Regions from separate parts of the Rhizobium sp. BR 314 genome, predicted to be linked through region 3. Evidence: predicted binding sites of a transcription regulator. Region 3 holds the regulator's gene; each other region holds the start of a gene.
What was found. The regulator PhoB, encoded in region 3, activates phosphate uptake and scavenging genes when phosphate is short. The targets are predictions, from matches to a motif close to TGTCATNNANCTGTCAT.
Positions count from the first base shown of each region.

Region 1: the regulator PhoB is predicted to act here: its motif matches at 3,754-3,770, upstream of QD461_RS12020 (DUF47 domain-containing protein).
Region 2: the regulator PhoB is predicted to act here: its motif matches at 2,263-2,279, upstream of QD461_RS31715 (esterase-like activity of phytase family protein).
Region 4: the regulator PhoB is predicted to act here: its motif matches at 3,498-3,514, upstream of QD461_RS09255 (alkaline phosphatase).

Region 1 covers NZ_JARWLA010000007.1:51,536-56,870, forward strand. The annotation lists gene tauA (taurine ABC transporter substrate-binding protein) at 1-842, shown strand, start outside; gene QD461_RS12005 (taurine ABC transporter ATP-binding protein) at 900-1,688, shown strand; gene QD461_RS12010 (ABC transporter permease subunit) at 1,685-2,539, shown strand; gene QD461_RS12015 (LLM class flavin-dependent oxidoreductase) at 2,612-3,679, shown strand; gene QD461_RS12020 (DUF47 domain-containing protein) at 3,790-4,431, shown strand; gene QD461_RS12025 (anion permease) at 4,431-5,335, shown strand, end outside.
Region 2 covers NZ_JARWLA010000042.1:3,677-9,011, forward strand. The annotation lists gene glmS (glutamine--fructose-6-phosphate transaminase (isomerizing)) at 1-1,230, shown strand, start outside; gene QD461_RS31710 (DUF502 domain-containing protein) at 1,407-2,111, shown strand; gene QD461_RS31715 (esterase-like activity of phytase family protein) at 2,442-3,938, shown strand; gene recG (ATP-dependent DNA helicase RecG) at 3,981-5,335, opposite strand, start outside.
Region 3 covers NZ_JARWLA010000019.1:41,035-46,369, reverse strand. The annotation lists gene pstB (phosphate ABC transporter ATP-binding protein PstB) at 1-714, shown strand, start outside; gene phoU (phosphate signaling complex protein PhoU) at 766-1,479, shown strand; gene phoB (phosphate regulon transcriptional regulator PhoB) at 1,511-2,194, shown strand; gene QD461_RS21885 (GcrA family cell cycle regulator) at 2,287-2,811, opposite strand; gene QD461_RS21880 (aspartate aminotransferase family protein) at 3,237-4,436, shown strand; gene argF (ornithine carbamoyltransferase) at 4,608-5,335, shown strand, end outside.
Region 4 covers NZ_JARWLA010000005.1:107,280-112,614, forward strand. The annotation lists gene hppD (4-hydroxyphenylpyruvate dioxygenase) at 1-148, shown strand, start outside; gene hmgA (homogentisate 1,2-dioxygenase) at 207-1,568, shown strand; gene QD461_RS09245 (fumarylacetoacetate hydrolase family protein) at 1,690-2,706, shown strand; gene maiA (maleylacetoacetate isomerase) at 2,712-3,347, shown strand; gene QD461_RS09255 (alkaline phosphatase) at 3,554-5,311, shown strand.

The DNA of each region.
Region 1 (5,335 bases), on a different contig from region 3:
TCGACTTCCGCAAATTCAACTCGGGAGCCGAGATCTTTGCCGCCATCGCATCGGGCGATGTCCAAATCGGCTATGTCGGCTCGAGCCCATTTGCAGCCGCCGCATCGCGCGGCCTTGAGGTCAAGGCTTTCTACCTCTCGTCCATCTCTGGTATCGACGAAGCGCTTGTGGTGCGCAACGGCTCCGGCATCAATACCCTCGCCGACCTGAAGGGCAAGAAGCTCGCGGCAGCACCGGTTTCGACCGACCACTACCAATTGCTCGCACTCATCAAGTCGCTCGGCCTCACAGAAAAGGATGTGCAGGTCTTCGCCGTCCCGCAGCCCGAAATCGTGGCCAGCTACAATCGCGGCGATATTGACGGCGGCTTCGTCTGGGATCCGGCGCTGAGCGAATTGAAGAAAAACGGCAAGGTCCTCGTCACGTCAAAGGACGTCGCCGAAAAGGGCGCGCCGACCTTTTCCGCCTGGGTGGCAACATCGAAATTCGCAGCCGACAACCCGCAATTCCTGAAGGCCTATGCCTCCGTCATCAACAAATACTATGCCTCTTTCGCCGCGGACAAGGCGGCTTGGGGGCCGGAGAGTGACAACGCAAAAGCACTTGCCAAACTGCTCGGCGGAACTGCAGATCAGCAGGCAGCCGCGCTCAAGAACCTTACTCTCCTGACACCCGACGTACAGGCATCGGCCGACTGGCTCGGTGGCGGCGAAAAGTCGGGAGCGGCGAAAATCTTGAAGGACACGGCAACCTTCCTGAAGGGCCAGGGCAAGGTCTCCGACGTTCTGCCGAGCTATGGCGCCTTCGTAACAGCCGATGCGCTCGTGAGCGCAAGCAACTGATCCTCCCTGACGCCGGCGTGCCTGTCGCGCCGGCGTCGAACGTTCGGGAAAAAAGCCATGCTTCAAGTCGATCACGCCAGTGTATTCTTCGCAGCGCAGGACGGGAGAACCGTTCACGCGCTCGATCGCGTCTCCTTCAATATCCCCGAACGCGGCATCGTGGTTGCCCTAGGTTCTTCCGGTTGTGGCAAATCCACCCTGCTCAATGCGATCGCCGGCTTCCTGCCGCTTTCCGAAGGATCCATCACGCTTGATGGTAGGTCTGTCTCCGGTCCGGGCTCGGATCGTGGCGTGGTCTTCCAGAAAGATTCGCTGCTGCCGTGGAAGTCCGTCGCCGACAATGTCGCGCTTGGACTGCAGTTTGCGGGCCTGAGACGCAGCGAACGGCGTGAGCGTGCTTTGGAGTTGCTCCGTCTGGTCGGGCTGACGGATTTTGCCAACGCAACGCCTTATGAACTCTCGGGCGGAATGCGTCAGCGCGTGGGCATCGCCCGCGCATTGGCAACCGAACCGGACATTCTGTTGATGGACGAACCCTTCGGCGCGCTCGACAGCCTGACGCGGGAGCAGATGCAGGAACTACTCATCTCCATCTGGGCCAGAACCAACAAGCGGATCTTCTTCATTACCCATTCGATCGAAGAGGCCCTGTTTCTCGGCACCGAGGTGCTGGTGATGTCGCCGCGACCGGGCCGGGTCGTCGCCCGCTTCAATCTCGATTTCGTGCATCGTCTGGCCGCCCACGGCGATGCGCGGTCGATCACCACTTCCCGCGAATTTGCCGAACTCAGAGAGGAAATTCGCGCGATCCTTCACAATGCAGACAATATCAGGAGCGCGGCATGACCGACATTACTGGCACTCGCCCCGTTTCTGTCCGTTCGCCGGAAGTAAAAGCAAAGCTGGTTCGCATGCCCGGATTCAGCGTCGGTGCGAAGCCGACAATCGCGATCAGCCTCGTAACCGGAATTGTCTTTTTGGGCGCCTGGTGGTTAGTCTCCAAGCTCGGCCTGGTCTCTCATCTCTTTCTCCCGCGGCCCGACGAAGTCCTGACGCAAATCAGCGTCATCTACCGCGATGGCTATGCTGGCGCATCACTCTCGGAACACATAATCGCAAGCCTGTTTCGCATCATCGTCGCGGCGGCGATTGCGATCGGGATCGGCATTCCCGTCGGCCTGCTGATGGGCCTTAGCCGCTGGGCGAAGGGAATTCTGGATACGCCGATCGAATTCTACTGGCCGCTGCCTCCACTTTCTTACCTGCCGCTGATGATCATCTGGCTCGGCATCGGCGAAACCTCCAAGATCACCCTGCTGGTACTCGCCATGTTTGCGCCGATCTGCCTGTCCGCTCAGGCCGGTGTGCGCTCGCTTCCTCTCGAGCGTGTCAATGCAGCGCGTTCGCTCGGTGCAAGCCGGCTGCAGCTCTTCCTTTCCATCGTTCTGCCTTCGGCCTTGCCGGAGATCCTGACCGGGGTCCGAATTGCCTTCGGTATTGGCTGGGGAACGCTGGTGGCGGCGGAACTCATCGCCTCGACGCGCGGCATCGGTTTCATGATCATGTCGGCATCACAATTCCTTGCAACCGACGTCGTCTTCGTCGGCATCGGCATAATCGCCCTTTGCGCCTTTGCCTTCACGGCGACGATCCGCATTCTCGAAGCAGTTCTCGTTCCGTGGAAGGGCAAACTCTGAGCGCATGATGGACGGGTGTCACCCATCTCCGTCGCGGCGATACCTTCCCATCCAATACATGCAGGCATGGTCATGAGCAGCAGCGAATTTCTCTGGTACATTCCCAATGACACGAAGCCCGGCCATCGAGGCGACTCCACAGTCGAAAGCCACAACAGCCTGGAAACGTTGACGAACCACGCCAAGGCGCTGGAAGAGCATGGCTGGAAAGGCGCGCTGATCGGCACCGGCTGGGGGCGGCCTGATACCTTCACCGTTGCCACCGCTCTTACCACAAGAACCACAAGCTTCGAGCCGTTGATCGCCATTCGCCCCGGCTATTGGCGGCCTGCACAATTCGCATCCGCGGCCGCCACATTGGATCAGCTGAGCGGCGGCCGCGTGCGCGTCAACATAGTCTCCGGCAAGGACAATCTCGCCGCTTATGGCGACAGCGAGGGAGATCAAGCGCAGCGATATACCCGCACCCGGGAATTCATGCGGCTGGTTCGCAAGCTTTGGACCGAAGAGAACGTTACTTATGAGGGTGAACACTTCCGCGTTGCCGAATCAACGGCAGCGCCGCGGATTCAGGCTCGCGGCGAGCGCAGGCACCCCAAGCTCTATTTCGGCGGCGCTTCGGAGGCGGCCGAAAGCGTGGCGGCCACCGAGGCGGACGTTCAGCTCTTCTGGGGTGAGCCGCTTGATGGCGTACGCGAACGGATCGAGCGCTTGAAGTCGCTGAGCAAGGCGCTCGATCGCAATCTCGCTCCGCTGGAATTCGGCTTGCGCATCACCACGCTCGTGCGCGAGACCAGCGCACAAGCGTGGGCGGACGCCGAAGCAAAAGTCGCCGGGATGGCTGAAGATAACGGCGCAGGCTGGCATGATCACCGGCAGTCCATTGCAGTCGGACAGAGACGCTTGTTCGACCTCAATGCACGCGGCGATGTACTCGACGATAACCTTTACACCGCACCGGGCAAATTCGGTGGCGGCGGCGCCGGGACCACATGGCTGGTTGGGTCGGCAGAAGAGGTTGCCCGCTCGCTGCGCAAATACAGAGAGCTGGGCATCACGCATTTCGTCCTGTCGGATACGCCCTACCTGACGGAAATTCAGCGCCAGGGGGATCAATTGCTGCCCCTTCTACTCGACTGATTACCTAAACAGCCGTTAGCTCTACCCACAGAACATCGAGAACACGCGACTTTCCAAGCCGCGCTCCGTCAATTATGACGGTTTCATGACAATAAATGCATGGAGTTTTGATGTTAGGCTGGTTTCGCAAACTCATGCCGCGCGAGGATCGTTTTTTCGATCTCTTCGCGCAGCACTCGCGCACGATCGTCGGCGCTGCTGAAGCCCTGAACGAACTTTTGGCCGGCAAGGACATCGACGCGAAAGGCCGGCGGATCATAGAGCTTGAAAATCAGGCTGACGGCATCACGCGCGATGTGCTGCTTGCGGTGCGGCGCAGCTTCATCACGCCATTCGACCGCGGCGACATCAAGGATCTCATCATGTCCATGGATGACGCCATCGACATGATGCACAAGACGGTGAAAACCATCCGGTTGTTCGAGCAGAAAAGCTTCGATCCCGGCATGCAGCAGATGGGCGAAGTGATCGTCAGAGCCGCGCATCTCGTCGCCGAGGCCGTTCCTCTTCTCGATCGCATGGGCCCCAATGCCTCCAAGCTTGCCAATCTCACGGAAGAGATCGTCAAGGTGGAGGGTCGCGCCGACGAACTCCACGACCAGGGACTGAAGAATCTGTTCCGCAATTACGGCGCCTCCAATGCCATGGCCTTTATCATCGGCAGCGAGATATACGGCGAACTGGAGAAGGTTGTCGACCGCTTCGAGGACGTCGCCAATGAGATCAACGGCATCGTGCTCGAGAGCGTCTGATGGAGGCCACCCTCGCCTTTCCCTTGCTGATAGGGATCATCGCCACTGCCTTGTTCTTCGACTTTCTGAACGGGCTTCATGATGCAGCAAATTCCATCGCTACCATCGTGTCGACCCGTGTCCTGCGGCCGCAATATGCGGTCCTGTGGGCAGCGTTCTTCAACTTCATCGCTTTCCTCTTTTTCGGGCTGCATGTGGCCGAGACGCTCGGAACCGGCATTATCGATCCGAGCATCGTCGATGCCTCCGTCATCTTCGCCGCACTGCTGGGAGCGATCGTCTGGAACATCGTCACCTGGATATTTGGGATACCCTCCAGCTCGTCGCATGCGCTGGTCGGCGGGTTGATCGGCGCCGGCCTCGCCAAGGTCGGCGTAAGCTCGATCGTCTGGCTCGGTGTCTTCAAGACGGCCGGCGCTATCGTGATGTCACCCTTGATCGGTTTTATCCTGGCGCTATTCCTCGTCCTGATCGTGACTTGGCTATTCGTGCGACAGACACCCTTTGCTGTCGACAGCACATTCCGCATCCTGCAGTTCTTCTCGGCGTCGCTCTATTCGCTGGGACACGGCGGCAACGATGCGCAAAAGACCATGGGCATCATCGCCATTCTCCTTTATTCCCAAGGATATGGCGGAGGTTCCTTCCATGTTCCGCTATGGGTCGTGCTTTCCTGCCAGACAGCCATGGCGCTCGGTACACTGTTTGGCGGATGGCGGATCGTGCACACGATGGGCTCGAAGATTACCCGTCTCAATCCGATGCAGGGATTCTGCGCGGAGACTGGCGGCGCGCTGACGCTCTTTGCCGCGACCTGGCTTGGCATACCGGTATCCACCACCCACACCATCACCGGCGCCATCATTGGTGTTGGTGCCGCTCGTCGCGTTTCGGCGGTACGCTG
Region 2 (5,335 bases), on a different contig from region 3:
ACCAATGAGATCACCTATCTCGTTGACGGCGATTGCGCCATCGTCACGCATAGCGGCGCAACCATTCTCGATTTCAACGGCAAGGAAGTGAAGCGGCCGCGGCAGATTTCCCAGGCGACTGCATACGTAGTAGACAAGGGCAATCACCGCCACTTCATGGAAAAGGAAATCTACGAGCAGCCGGAGGTCATCTCCCACGCTCTCAGCCATTACGTCGATTTCGCCAGCCATCGCGTGCATCCCGGCGTGTCGGCTATCGACTTCGGGAAAGTGTCGGGTCTGGCGATCTCCGCCTGCGGCACCGCTTATCTTGCTGGCCTGATCGGCAAATATTTGTTCGAGCGCTATGCGCGCCTGCCGGTCGAAATCGATGTCGCCTCCGAATTCCGCTATCGCGAAATGCCGCTGCAGTCTTCGCAGGCTGCGCTGTTCATTTCACAGTCCGGCGAGACGGCCGATACGCTGGCATCGCTGCGCTATTGCCGTGATCATGGCCTGAAAATCGGCGCTGTTGTCAACGTCAAGGAATCGACCATCGCGCGTGAATCCGACGCGGTTTTCCCGATCATGGCCGGCCCGGAAATCGGCGTTGCCTCGACGAAGGCCTTCACTTGCCAGCTGGCCGTTCTTGCATCGCTGGCGATCGGCGCCGGTGTCGCTCGCGGCACTATCAGTGCCGAGGATGAGAAGGAGCTAGTGCATCATCTTATTGAGATGCCACGCATCATGGCCAATGTCCTCAATCTCATTCAGCCGCAGATGGAAAGCCTTTCGCGTGAGATTTCGAAGTTCAAGGACGTGCTCTATCTCGGTCGCGGCACCAGCTTCCCGCTCGCTCTGGAAGGCGCGCTGAAGCTGAAGGAAATCTCCTATATCCATGCAGAGGGTTACGCAGCCGGCGAACTCAAGCATGGACCGATCGCCCTGATCGACGAGAACATGCCCGTCATCGTCATCGCTCCCCATGACCGCTTCTTCGACAAGACGGTTTCCAACATGCAGGAAGTGGCAGCACGCGGCGGACGAATCATCTTCATTACCGACGAAAAGGGTGCTGCAGCGTCCACGCTGCCGACGATGGCGACGATCGTTCTGCCCTTGGTGGACGAGATCATCTCCCCGATCATCTTCTCGCTGCCGATTCAGCTGCTTGCCTATCACACCGCTGTCTTTATGGGCACCGATGTCGACCAGCCGCGAAATCTCGCCAAGTCGGTGACGGTGGAGTAGAGTTCCGCTCCTGTTGTCACCCGGCATCACGTCGTCGTGAGCCGCATCTCCGTCAAGCCCGGCGGCATGACTGCCGGGTTGTATGCCGCATGGATTTCTGGCACTTTCCTTAGAGGAGAGGTGGGGAGGACTTGGCCGATAGCGGTAGGTGACGGAACGGAGTTTTCGAACGGCGAATGACTGAAAAACTCATCAAAGCGTCCGTACCGACGCGGATCAGAAACAATTTTCTGGCCGGCCTGATTATTTGCGCACCCATAGCCATAACGCTTTGGCTGACATGGTCAGTCGTTCATTGGGCGGATAGCTGGGTGCGACCATACATCCCCGCGCGCTATGATCCGGAAAGCTATCTGAACTTCGCAGTTCCCGGCACCGGGCTGGTGATTGCGATGATCTTCATCACGCTGGTGGGGTTCCTTGCCAAGAACCTGATCGGTCAAAGCATCGTCCGTTTCGGCGAGTCGATCGTCAATCGCGTGCCCCTCGTGCGGACGATCTACAAGAGCGTCAAGCAGATCTTCGAAACGGTGCTGAAAGAGCAGGGCACCTCCTTCAAGAAGGTCGGGCTTATAGAATATCCAAGCCCCGGCTTGTGGTCGATGGTGTTTATTTCGACGGATGCCAGAGGCGAGATCGCCTCGAAGTTCGATGCCATGGGCAAGGATATGGTGGCGGTCTTCCTGCCGCCGACGCCGGTGCCGACGGCTGGCTTTCTGGTTTTCGTTCCCCGCGAAAAGATCACCGTGCTCGACATGAGCCCGGAGGATGGCGCCAAGCTTCTGATATCAGGCGGCCTGGTTGCACCGGAGTATAAGGACGCACTTGTGGCGGCCAAAGGCCTGTTGCCGACACCCATTCCAGTGAAGTCGCTGACCTAACGCATTTCCGTTTTGGGCATAGCCGCGAGAATGCTCGATCTCATTGTTTTCAAGCAGTTTCGGACGCGAAACCGCCCCACAGTCTTGCCGGACTACTGCTAGGCTGCTTTCTAGCGGCGGGCGGTTGGCAAGCTTCGCGCATTGCGCGAGCTGTCATGCGCATATCATGTTGACGCCTTAGATCCTCGTTGGGGACGAGCGATAGAATGCATTTCATCACTGATGGCTTGAAGCCTCTGTGCCGAGCAAATGCACTTCGATCCGGGTCTTAGACTGGGCCGAAGATAGACGCCATTGTCTCCAGAAGATTTTCATCCGGAGGATATTGTTTTGAGATATACGCGTTCGACAAGCTTGTCGTTGTTATCGGCAACGCTTGCCACAGTCGTTTTCATGGCTCCGGTGGCAGCCCTCGCCGATACGTCCGTAACCGTCGGCGGCGTGGCGATCATCAACAAGGGGCGCGTCGCCATTGGCCGCATCCCTGCCGATCAGCGCGACAAGTTCGGCGAAACCTTTGGTTCCGGTTCGGGCATGTCGATCGATACCAAGAGCTGGACCCGCAACGCCGATGGCACCTACAAGGGCTCGCTGTGGCTATTGCCGGATCGCGGCTACAATGTTGCCGGCACCAACGATTATCGCGCGCGTCTCAACACCATCGATATCAAGCTGACACCGGTTGCTCCCGGCGCGACACCACCAGCCGGCAAGGAGCAGTTGGGTGTCGAAGCTAAGCTCGCTGACACGCTGCTGCTGAAGGACAACAAGGGCAACGACACCACCGGCCTCGATCCGGCAAACGGCGTTCGTAATCCGGAAGGTGCCATGCCATTTTTGCCGCAAGCGCCGAACGGCAAGATCTCGCTCGACAACGAAGCCGTTGCCCGGCTGCCCGATGGCTCGATGTTCATCAGCGATGAATACGGACCCTACATCTACCGCTTCTCGGCGGACGGGCGGATGATTTCGGCCACGGCCCCGCCGGCCGCGTTTCTGCCGATACGCAAGGGCACCGTGAACTTCTCCTCGAACAATCCAGGCCCCGGCGAATCCGCTCCCGATCCGAAGGACCCGACGAGCGGACGCCAGAATAACCAGGGCTTCGAGGGCATGTCACTGACCCCGGACGGCAAGTTCCTGATTGCGGTGCTCCAGTCCGCGACGCGCCAGGATGGCGGCGATTCCAGCTCGACGCGCCAGAACACACGCGCCTTGGTTTACGAGACTACCGATCTCGGCCATCTGAAACTGGTGCATGAATATGTCGTGCCCTTGCCGGTCTTCACCAATGACAAGGGCAAGACGGCCGTCGCCGCCCAGAGCGAAATCGTAGCACTTTCACCGACAAGCTTCCTGATGCTCGCTCGCGACAGCAACAACGGCTACGGCCAGAAGGGCGAAAAGTCGATCTATCGTAGCATCGTCGCCGTCGATGTGTCCGCCGCCACCGACATTGCCGGCGGCAAGTTCGACGGCGATACGGCTGTCGCTCCGAAGGGCGTTCTCGACCCTTCAGTCAAGCCGGCTGTCCTCAGCCAGTTCATCGACATCAACGATGCTGCCGATCTCGCCCGCTTCGGCCTACACAACGGCGCTCCGAACGATCGCAACAATCTCTCGGAAAAATGGGAAGCCATGTCGCTCGCTAGCGTCCAGGACCCGAAGCTGCCGGATGACTACTTCCTATTCGTCGCCAACGACAACGACTTCATCACCCAGGACGGCTTCCAGGTCGGAGCTGCCTACAAGGATGATAGTGGCGCCGATGTCGACACCATGTTCCAGGTGTTTCAGGTCACTATTCCAGGCCTAGCCGGCAAGTAATCTCATGAGACACGGATGGGCGCGGTCACCGCGTCCATTCAATTATCCGGCCCGCAGGAAGCGGATCGCTTCGTCGCGGCGGAAGAGGTAGAGCAGGGTACGCACCGCCACGCCGCGCTCGCTTGTCAGCTCCGGATCCCGTTCGATCAGATAGGCGGCATCCTTGCGGGCGATTTCCAGGAGGTCGGCGTGCGCCTCAAGGCTGGCAATGCGGAAGCCGGGCGTGCCGGACTGGCGCGTGCCGAGAAGCTCGCCTTCGCCGCGCAGCTTCAAATCCTCCTCGGCGATCCGGAAACCGTCCTCGGTCTCGCGCATGATCGACAGTCGCGCGTGTCCGGTTTCCCCGAGCGGCCCTTTGTAGAGCAGGATGCAGGTGGAAGCTTCGTCGCCGCGTCCGACACGCCCACGCAGCTGATGCAGTTGCGCCAGGCCGAAACGCTCGGCATGCTCGATCACCATGATCGTCGCATCCGGCACGTCGACACCCACTTCGACGACGGTCGTGGCGACCAGTAGGCGGATCTCACCATTCTTGAAGGCCATCATGACGGCGTCCTTTTCCTGCCCGTTCATCCGGCCGTGAATGAGTCCGATCCCTTGGCCGAGCGCCTTGGTGAGAGTCTCATGACGCTCCTCGACGGACATTAAATCGGATTCTTCGGATTCCTCCACAAGTGGACATATCCAATAGGCTTTTTTGCCTTCGGAGAGCGCGCTCTTTAGTCGTGTGACGATATCGCCGGTTCGCTCGTTCGGGATGGTGATCGTCTGGATTGGCTTGCGGCCTGCCGGCTTCTCGGTGAGTTTGGAAACGTCCATGTCGCCGAAGGCGGCCAACACCAGCGTTCGCGGGATCGGCGTTGCGGTCATGACGAGCATATGCGGCGAGATGCCCTTCGCGGTCAGGCGCAGGCGCTGGTGGACGCCGAAGCGATGCTGCTCGTCGACGACGGCAAGCATGAGATTGGCGTAGGCGACACTGTCTTGGAACAATGCGTGCGTGCCGATGACAATCTGCGCTTCGCCGGAGGCGATGCGTTCCAAGATAGCATCTCGCTCCCGGCCCTTCGTGCGACCTGTGAGAATGTCGATGGAAAGATTTGCACTTGCTGCGAATTTCGAGATCGTCGCATAGTGTTGACGTGCCAAAATTTCGGTCGGCGCCATCAGCACAGCCTGGCCGCCGCTTTCGATGACGGCGGCTATCGCCATCAAGGCAACTAGCGTCTTTCCAGCACCCACATCGCCTTGCAGCAGCCGGAGCATGCGCTCCGTGCCGGCCATGTCCTTGAGAATATCGGCAACCGCATCCAGCTGGCTGTTCGTCATCGAGAAAGGTAGGGATTCCGATATCTTGTTGCTGACTTCTCCAGTGGCATGCACGGGTTGCCCCGCCA
Region 3 (5,335 bases):
GAAAAGCGCGCGCTCTTCGACGTCAATCTGAATATCCGCGCCAATACGGTCACGGCGTTGATCGGCCCGTCTGGCTGCGGCAAGTCCACCTTCCTGCGTTGCCTCAACCGCATGAACGATACGATCGAGACCTGCCGTATCACCGGCAAGATCACGCTCGACGATCAGGATGTCTACGACAACAGTATCGATGTGGTGGAGCTGCGCGCGCGCGTCGGCATGGTCTTCCAGAAGCCCAATCCGTTTCCGAAATCGATCTACGAGAACGTCGCCTATGGTCCGCGCATACACGGCCTGCATCGTTCGAAGGCCGATCTCGAGCACATCGTCGAAACCAGCCTGCAGAAGGCTGGTCTCTGGGGCGAAGTGAAGGACCGGCTCCACGATGCCGGCACCAGCCTTTCTGGCGGACAGCAGCAGCGCCTGTGCATCGCGCGCGCCGTTGCAGTCAGCCCGGAGGTGATCCTGATGGACGAGCCCTGTTCGGCGCTCGATCCGATTGCGACGGCAAAAGTCGAGGATCTCATTCACGAGCTGCGGGAGAATTTTACGATCGTTATCGTGACGCATTCCATGCAGCAGGCTGCCCGCGTTTCACAGCGCACCGCAATGTTCCATCTCGGCCATCTGGTCGAGGAGAACGACACCGATAAGATGTTCACCAATCCCGACGATTTCCGCACGCAGGATTACATCATGGGCCGTTTTGGTTGATGATGTCAGGTGCGCGGCTCCCTTCACACAGTTCACCTTAAGGAAAGAAAAATGGTCTCCACTCACATTCTCTCTGCCTATGACGAAGACCTGAAGTTCCTGACGCGCCGTATTGCCGAAATGGGCGGTCTGGCCGAACAGATGGTCAGCGACAGCGTTCGCGCATTGGTTCATAGCGATGCCGCTCTCGCACAGAAGGTCATCTCCGACGACGTCGTTCTCGACCATGCCGAACGCGAAGTCGGCGACAAGGCGATCGTCACCATCGCACGTCGTCAGCCGATGGCGGCTGACCTGCGCGAGATCATGGGTTCCATCCGCATCGCCTCCGATCTGGAGCGTGTCGGCGACCTTGGCAAGAACACGGCAAAGCGCGTCATCGCCGTGCAGGGCACCGGAGTTCCGCGGAAGCTTGCCCGCGGCATCGAACATCTTTCCGAACTGGCGCTCGGCCAGCTCAAGGAAGTCCTTGACGTCTACGCCACGCGGTCGCCAGACAAGGCTGTTTCGATCCGCGAACGCGACGAGGAAATCGACGCGATGTACACCTCGCTCTTTCGCGAGATGCTGACCTACATGATGGAAGATCCGCGCAACATCACCACCTGCACGCATCTTCTCTTCTGCGCCAAGAACATCGAGCGCATCGGCGACCATGCCACCAATATCGCCGAGACGATCTATTACATGGCGACAGGCGCACAGCCGGAAGGCGAACGTCCGAAGGACGACACTGCAAACACCGTTGGCGCGGTGACGGAATAATCTGGAAGAGAAGAAAGGAGACCAAAGGCGCATGGTTCCGAGAGTTGCTGTTGTAGAAGACGAGGAAGCGCTGAGCGTTCTGCTGCGCTATAATCTTGAGGCCGAAGGCTTCGAGGTCGACACGATCCTCAGAGGCGATGAAGCCGAGTTGCGTCTCCAGGAGCGCATCCCCGATCTTCTGATCCTCGACTGGATGCTCCCCGGCGTGTCCGGCATCGAGCTTTGCCGCCGGCTGCGTATGCGGCCGGAGACGGAGCGCCTGCCGATTATCATGTTGACGGCCCGCGGCGAGGAAAGCGAGCGCGTGCGCGGCCTTTCCACCGGCGCGGACGATTACGTCGTCAAGCCGTTCTCGACGCCGGAGCTGATGGCGCGCGTCAAGGCGATGCTACGGCGTGCCCGTCCGGAGGTTCTCTCTACGGTGCTGCGTTGCGGCGATATCGAGCTGGACCGCGAAACCCATCGCGTTCATCGCAAGAGCCGCGAAGTGCGGCTGGGTCCGACGGAATTCCGTCTGCTGGAATTCCTGATGTCCTCGCCGGGCCGCGTCTTCTCCCGCTCGCAGCTGCTGGACGGCGTCTGGGGGCACGATATCTATGTCGACGAACGCACCGTCGACGTTCATGTCGGCCGCCTGCGCAAGGCGCTAAACTTCTCCAATATGCAGGATGTCATCCGCACCGTTCGCGGCGCGGGCTATTCCATGGAGGCCTGAGCGGTCAACCGCTCAGGCATCAACATTGCGGCGGAAACAGAAAACGGGCCTCGAGGGGCCCGTTTCGTTGTCTGAATTCTTGAATTCGCTGCTTAGCCGTTGTTGCGACGGCGATCATGCACCGGCTGGTAGGCCATGCGCTGATGATAGGTGCAGTACGGCGAGGAATCCGGGCTGTCATTGCCGCAGAAGTGGAAATCGTCCTTCAACGGATCACCGACGGGCCACTTGCAGGTGCGTTCCGTCAGTTCCGTCAGGCCGAGGCGGCGCGAAATCGGAACGACGACATTGGCCGCGGGACGGTAGGTGATCTCGTTGACCGCATCGACCTCGATCTCTTCCTTCAGCATGGTTGCACCCTGCTGGCGGGCAACCGTACGGGTCGCGACGCGCGAGGTGTAAGCCGGAGCCCTTGGCGCCGAGGCAGTGCGCTTCGGCGTGCGAGCAGCCGTCGCCGTGCCACCCGCCTTCGCTCGGCCGGGAAGGTTCAGGCGATGCACCTTGCCGATGACGGCATTACGGCTCACGCCACCCAGTTGCGCCGCGATCTGGCTGGCGCTCAACCCTTCGGACCATAGCTTTTTCAGCTTCTCGACGCGTTCGTCTGTCCAATTCATGCCCTGTCTCCGCTGTCGCGTTTCCGGTGGCAGAATCCTTCACCATTGCCTCGCATGGGATCGAGGCACGAAACGCTTTAAAATTGTGGTGACTAGTTCCGCCGCATGCAGTCTAGCAATTGCTTTTTAACCTAGTGTGAGGCTGACTCCGTGACAAGAGTCGCGAGAATCTTGAGGAATCGATTTCGGGGTTTTCCCCAACTTGCTGCCCCGGCGTGGCATTTCTGCAATATGCCGTGCCGAACGCGATCCATTTGCGCGCAAGCGCTTTCTCGCACTTGCTAAATCGCCAGTTTTGTTGACATCGCGGTGCAAAACATCAATAGTGCCCAGGCCGCCGCAAGGCGGCATTTTTGATTTTTTCGGACCCGTTTCATCAAGCGGAAGCGATTGGTCCTTAAAGTTGTGATCGAGGAGATATGGCCATGGCCGAGACCGCGCCGCTTTATGATACATACCTGCGTGCTCCGCTGCGGTTCGAGCGAGGCGAGGGCGTCTGGCTGGTGACGGAAAGTGGCGAACGCTACCTCGATTTCGCAGCTGGTGTGGCGGTCAATTCGCTTGGCCATGCCCATCCCCATCTTGTGGCCGAACTGAAGGCGCAGGTAGACAAGGTGTGGCACCTGTCGAACCTCTATGAAGTGCCCGGTCAGGAAAAGCTGTCGAAGCGGCTGACGGATGTCACCTTCGCCGACAAGGTGTTCTTCACGAATTCCGGCGCGGAGGCGCTGGAATGCGCCATCAAGACGGCGCGGCGCTATCACTTCGCCAAGGGGCATCCCGAGAAGTTTCATGTGATCACTTTCGAGGGCGCCTTCCACGGCCGCACCATCGCGACGATCGCAGCCGGTGGTCAGGAAAAGTACATCGAAGGTTTCGGCCCAAAGGCTCCGGGCTTCGATCAGGTGCCGTTCGGTGATCTCGACGCCGTCCGCGCAGCAGTTACCGATGCGACGGCGGCGATCCTGATCGAGCCGGTGCAGGGCGAGGGTGGTATTCGCCCAGCCACCAATGAGTTCATGCGCGGCCTGCGCCAGATCTGCGATGAGCATGGCTTGCTGTTGATCCTGGATGAAGTCCAGTGCGGCGTTGGCCGCACGGGCAAGCTCTTCGCTTACGAATGGGCCGGCATTAAGCCTGACATCATGGCTGTGGCCAAGGGGATTGGCGGCGGTTTCCCGCTCGGTGCGTGCCTTGCGACGGCTGAAGCCGCCTCCGGCATGAAGGCCGGCACGCACGGCTCGACCTATGGCGGCAATCCGCTTGCCATGGCCGTTGGCAATGCGGTGCTCGACATCGTGCTTGCTGATGGCTTCCTGCAGCATGTTTGCGATGTCGCGCTGGTCTTCCGCCAGGGTCTTGCCTCGCTGAAAGACCGCTTCCCTGATATCATCGAGGATGTACGCGGCGAAGGCTTGATGCTCGGCATCAAGGCGGCCATTCCGCAGGCGGATCTGCTGCAGGCTATCCGAGCCGAGCATCTGCTGGGTGTGCCCGCCGGCGACAACGTCATCCGCCTGCTGCCGCCGCTCGTCGTCACCGCCGAGGAAGCACGCGAAGGCCTTGCCCGCATCGAGCGTGCGGCCGAACGTGCGCGCGCTGCCCGCACCAAGAAATCGGCTTAAGTTTAACGCCTGCAGTCGGGGCGATTACTGCGCCGCGCGTCGAGACGACGCGCAAAGGACGCAGTAACATTTAGGAATCGCATAAGCTTTCTATAAATCGGTGCCGATTTAAGGGGGCTTATGCGTGTCCCACGCGGGCATTATTGTTTTTTCTGGAGCACAGGTAAGGACATGGCTTCTCCGAAACACTTTCTCGATCTCTCAGCCGTTCCGGCTGCCGATCTGCGTCACATCATCGATGATGCGATCGTGCGAAAGAAGCAGCTGAAGGCGGGCGCGGCCGACAAGCCGCTTGCGGGCAAGATGCTGGCGATGATTTTCGAGAAGCCGTCCACCCGTACCCGCGTTTCCTTCGATGTCGGCATGCGCCAGCTCGGCGGCGAGACGCTGTTCCTCTCCGGCACCGAAATGCAGCTTGGCCGCGCCGAGACGATCGGCGATACCGCCAAGGTCCTGTCGCGCTACGTCGACGCGATCATGATCCGCACCACGGATCATGCGCGCATGCTCGAACTGGCGGAACATGCGACCGTTCCGGTTATCAATGCGCTGACGGACGACACGCATCCCTGCCAGATCATGGCCGACATCATGACCTTCGAGGAGCATCGCGGCCCGATCAAGGGCAAGACTGTCGCCTGGACCGGCGACGGCAATAACGTGCTGCATTCATTGATCGAAGGCGCCGCACGCTTCGGCTATCGCATGAACATGGCGGTACCCCTTGGTTCCGAGCCAAAGGATCACTATCTGAACTGGGCCCGCAACGAGGGCGCCGAAATCCTGCTCTCGCATGATGCCGACCGTGCGGTCGCCGGCGCCGATTGTGTGGTAACCGATACCTGGGTTTCCATGAATCAGGAACACCGGGCCCGCGGTCACAACGTCTTCCAGCCCTA
Region 4 (5,335 bases), on a different contig from region 3:
CTCCAAGACCGTCATCGGCCCCATCTTCTTCGAGTTCATTCAGCGCAAGGGCGACGAAGGCTTCGGCGAAGGCAATTTCAGAGCTCTCTTTGAGTCGATCGAAGCCGACCAGATCAAGCGCGGCGTCATCGGCACTGCGGCCGAGTGATCTTTATGCGACCCGGTGCGTGCACCGGGTTGCCAGCATTTCCGGGAGGAGTTGAGCGATGGACCAAACGATACAGAAGGCTTCCGACCGCCAGGCAACGGCGACGGAAAAGCTGCAATACATGCCTGGCTTCGGCAATGACTTCGAGACGGAGGCGCTGCCCGGTGCACTGCCGCAGGGTCAGAACAGCCCGCAGAAGTGCAATTATGGTCTTTATGCCGAACAGCTCTCCGGCTCGCCCTTCACGGCACCGCGCGGAACGAACGAACGCTCCTGGCTCTACCGCATCCGTCCGAGCGTGCGCCATACACGGCGCTTTTCGAACGCCTCCTATCCGCTTTGGAAAACCGCGCCCTGCCTCGACGACCACTCGCTTCCGCTCGGCCAACTTCGCTGGGATCCGCTGCCGGCACCCGCAGAGCGGCTGACCTTCCTTGGAGGGATCTGTACGATCACGACTGCCGGCGATGTGTTGACGCAGACCGGCATGGCTGCCCACGCCTATGTCTTCAATGAGGACATGGTCGACGATTATTTCTTCAATGCAGACGGCGAGCTGCTTGTCGTTCCCCAAGTTGGCGCCATCAGGGTGTTCACCGAGATGGGCATCATCGACGTCGAACCCTCTGAAATCTGCATCGTCCCGCGCGGCATGATGTTCAAGGTCTCGCGCCTCGGCGATGAAAAGGTCTGGCGCGGCTATATATGCGAGAACTACGGAGCCAAGTTCACATTGCCGGATCGTGGGCCGATCGGCGCGAATTGCCTGGCCAATCCGCGTGATTTCAAGACGCCCGTTGCTGCCTTCGAAGACAAGGAGACGGCGTGCCGCGTGCACGTCAAATGGTGCGGAAAATTCTATATCACCGAGATCGGCCACTCGCCACTCGACGTGGTGGCGTGGCATGGCAACTACACACCTTATAAATACGACCTGCGGACCTTCTCTCCGGTTGGTGCCATCCTGTTCGATCATCCGGATCCGTCGATCTTCACCGTGCTGACGGCTCCGACCGAAAGTGTCGGCACGGCGAATGTCGATTTCGTCATCTTCCCGCCGCGCTGGCTGGTGGCCGAACATACATTCCGTCCGCCCTGGTATCATCGCAACATCATGAGCGAGTTCATGGGCCTTATCCATGGCCAGTATGATGCGAAGGAAAAGGGCTTCGTGCCGGGCGGCATGAGCCTGCATAATATGATGCTTCCGCATGGACCGGACGCTTTCGGCTTCGAAAAAGCATCCAATTCGGAGCTGAAGCCCGTGAAGCTGGATCACACCATGGCCTTCATGTTCGAGACCCGGTTTCCGCAGCAGCTGACAAAATACGCGGCCGAGCTCGAAACGCTGCAGGACGATTATCTGGAGTGCTGGGACAAGCTGGAGCGGAGATTTGACGGCACCCCGGGCATCAAGTGAGGACAGAGCATGTCGCGCAAAAGTGTGAAGCGGTCTTGCGGCAACGACATGCGAAAAATTTGGGGCCTAAAGCGCGTTTGGCTCTTTAGGCCTGCGCATTCTCTGACAGTGGAACCGGAACATGAAGCTTGCGACTTTGAAAGACTCCACCAGAGACGGCCGGCTCGTCGTCGTCTCGCGCGATCTCACCCTCTGCTCCGAGGTCGGTCATATCGCCCGCACCCTGCAGGCAGCGCTCGATGACTGGGAGCATGTGGCGCCGAGGCTCGCGCGTGTTGCCGAAGGGATCGAAACGGGTGCCCAGCCGACGATCCGGTTTCATGAACACGATGCCGCATCGCCGTTGCCGCGCGCCTATCAATGGGCCGACGGCTCGGCCTACGTCAACCATGTGGAACTCGTGCGCAAAGCACGTAACGCCGAGATGCCCGAGAGTTTCTGGGTCGATCCGCTAATGTATCAAGGCGGCTCGGATGGTTTCCTCGCGCCGCGCGATCCGATCGCCGCTGTTGACGAAGCCTATGGGATCGACATGGAAGGTGAGGTGGCGGTCATCGTCGGCGATGTCGCCATGGGCTCCAGTCCCGAGGTTGCCCGACAGGCAATCCGCCTGGTGATGCTCGTCAACGACGTGTCGCTGCGCGGCCTGATCCCGCAGGAACTGGCAAAGGGTTTCGGCTTCTTCCAGTCGAAGCCGGCCTCAACTTTCTCCCCGGTCGCGGTTACGCCCAACGAGTTGGGAGACGCATGGGATGGCGGCAAGCTGCACCTGCCGCTGCGCGTCGTGCTGAACGGCAAGCTCTTCGGCAGGGCGAATGCCGGCGTCGACATGACATTTGATTTCGGGCAACTGGTTGCGCATGCGGCCAAGACCCGCAACCTTGTTGCCGGTACGATCATCGGCTCGGGGACTGTGTCCAACAAGCTTGATGGCGGGCCGGGCAGGCCGGTCGAAAATGGTGGCGACGGCTATTCCTGCATAGCCGAGATCCGCATGATCGAGACGATCGAGACCGGAGCTGCGCAGACGCCCTTCATGCGCTTCGGCGATCAAGTTCGCATCGAAATGCTTGATCGTGCCGGCCATTCGATCTTCGGTGCGATCGAACAGGCCGTGCAGAAATACGAAGGACCTTAGCCGCGATGAACGACGTCGTTCTTTACGACTACTGGAGGTCATCGGCGAGCTATCGTGTTCGCATCGCGCTCAACATGCTCGGGATCGGCTACAGGACAGTGCCGATCAACCTGCTGGAAGGCAAGCAAAAGAGTGCCGAATATCTGGAGCTTAACCCGCAGGGCTTTGTTCCGACGCTGGTGATCGATGGGCAGGTGATGACGCAGTCGCTCTCCATCATCGAATATCTGGCAGAGCTTCGGCCGGAGCGCAGGCTATTGCCGGCCGGTATTGCAGACCGCCAGCATGTGCGGGCGCTTGCCTACGCAATCGCCATGGACATTCATCCCATTTGCAATATGCACGTCGCAGCCTATGTCGCGACCATGACAGAAAGGGCAGAGGCTCGCGAAGAATGGATGAGGCATTTCATCGCCGATGGGCTTCGCAAGCTCGAGCATATGTTGCGCAAGTTTGACGACGCCTTCAGTTATGGTGATACGCCGACCATGGCGGATATCTGCCTCGTCCCTCAAGTCTATAATGCTCGCCGCTGGGGAGTTGATCTGACCGACCTCGGGCGCATTGTCGAGATCGACGGCAGATGCGCCAAACTGTCTGGCTTTCAGGCCGCGCATCCGGACCGCGCGAAGCCTGAGTGAAGGATCTCAGGCGTATCTGCTGTCGTCACATGGTCGGCAGCAATTGTCGATTCATTCCGCCATTTTAGGTGCTGACCATACAATCAGCATTCCTTAGCGAGTTCCCATCTGGAATTGCTGGTTGCAGAAAGTCGCTCTTTTTTATGCGATTGTCATACGGCTTTTATAAGGGAGAGGAGGAAGTAACCAAGACGCGGGGGTATTCAATGCGTAGACTTCTTCTTTCCATGCTGGCGGCGACCGTGCTGTCGGGGGCGGCCAATGCCACGACGATCTATCCGTTGGACCGGGCAACGGTACTGGTCGGCTCGCCCTTTGATTTCAAGGTTGAATTCAGCAAGGTCGTCAAGCCGGAAGACGTGAAAGTCACGATCAACGGCGAGAGCTACGACGCCGTATTTGGCAAGACGGCCAATTTCGTCGCCGAGGAAAAGGGCGCGGAGGACAAGGTCCTCGGATCGGCACTGATCCTGCGCGGCATCAAGATCGCCAAGCCCGGCCAGTACAAGGTTGAGGTTGCAGCTGGCGACGAGAAGAAGTCGGTCAACTGGGAAGTCTACGGTACGTCGGCCGCGCCCAAGGCCAAAAACATCATCTTCCTGCTAGGCGACGGTTTGTCTGTTGCGCATCGCACCGGCGCCCGCATCATGTCCAAAGGCATGACCGAAGGCAAGGCCAACGGCCGTCTCGCCATGGACGACGTTCCGCCGGTCGCCTTCATCGGCACTTCCTCGACCTCCGCCATCGCGACCGACAGCGCCAACACCATGTCGGCCTACATGACCGGTCACAAGTCCGCCGTAAACGCGCTCGGCGTCTACGCCGACCGTACGCCGGCGAGCCTTGATGATCCGAAGGTCGAAACTATCGGTGAAGCACTGCGCCGCACCGGCAAGAAGTCGCTCGGCATCGTAACCACTGCCGAAGTCGAAGACGCGACGCCGGCAGCGCTCGTCTCCCACACCCGCAAGCGCGGCGACAAGGCTGAGATCGTTGGCATGATGTACGACGTCAAGCCGGACGTCCTGCTCGGCGGCGGCTCGGCCTACTTCCTGGCCAAGAGCGTACCCGGTTCCAAGCGCAAGGACGACAAGGACTATATCGCGCTCTTCAAGGATGCCGGCTACGCCGTTGCCACCGACAAGAACGAACTGGCTACTGCCGCCGGCTCCAACCAGGACAAGCTGCTCGGGCTCTTCCACACCGGCAACCTCGATGTGACGCTCGATCGCGAGTTCCTCAAGAAGGGCACCGTCGACAAGTTCCCGAACCAGCCGGGCCTCGTCGACATGACCAAGGTTGCGCTCGACAAGCTCGCTAAGAACCCGGAAGGCTTCTTCCTGATGGTCGAAGGCGCATCCATCGACAAGATGAGCCATCCGCTCGACTGGGATCGCGCCTTATTTGACACGATCGAGTTCGACAAGGCCGTAGCTGTTGCGCGCGAATTCCAGGCCAAGAACCCGGATACGCTCGTCGTCGTCACCGGCGATCATACGCACGGCGTCTCCATCATCGGCACCGTCGACGATAACAAGCCGGGTACGGAAATGCGCGAGAAGGTCGGCACTTATGCTGCCGCTGGCTTCCCGAACTACGAAGACAAGGATGGCGATGGCTATCCGGATCGCGTCGACGTTTCCCGCCGCCTGTTCCTCGCCGCCAACAACGGCCCGGATCACTACGAGACCTTCCGTCCGAAGCTCGACGGCCCGTTCGTCCCGGCAATCCAGAACGAGAAGAAGGAATATGTTGCGAACGAGGCTTACAAGGACGTGCCCGGTGCCGTCTTCGTTCAGGGCAACCTTCCGAAGGATGAAGATAGCGGCGTTCATGCTGTAGACGATATCGTTCTCCAGGCTGCCGGCCCCGGTGCCGACGGTTTCCGCGGCTACATGGAACAGAGCGACGTCTATCGCGTGCTGGCCGACACCTTCGCGTTCGGCGCCGAGAAGAAGATGTAAGCCTGCCGATATCGGCGAATTGGG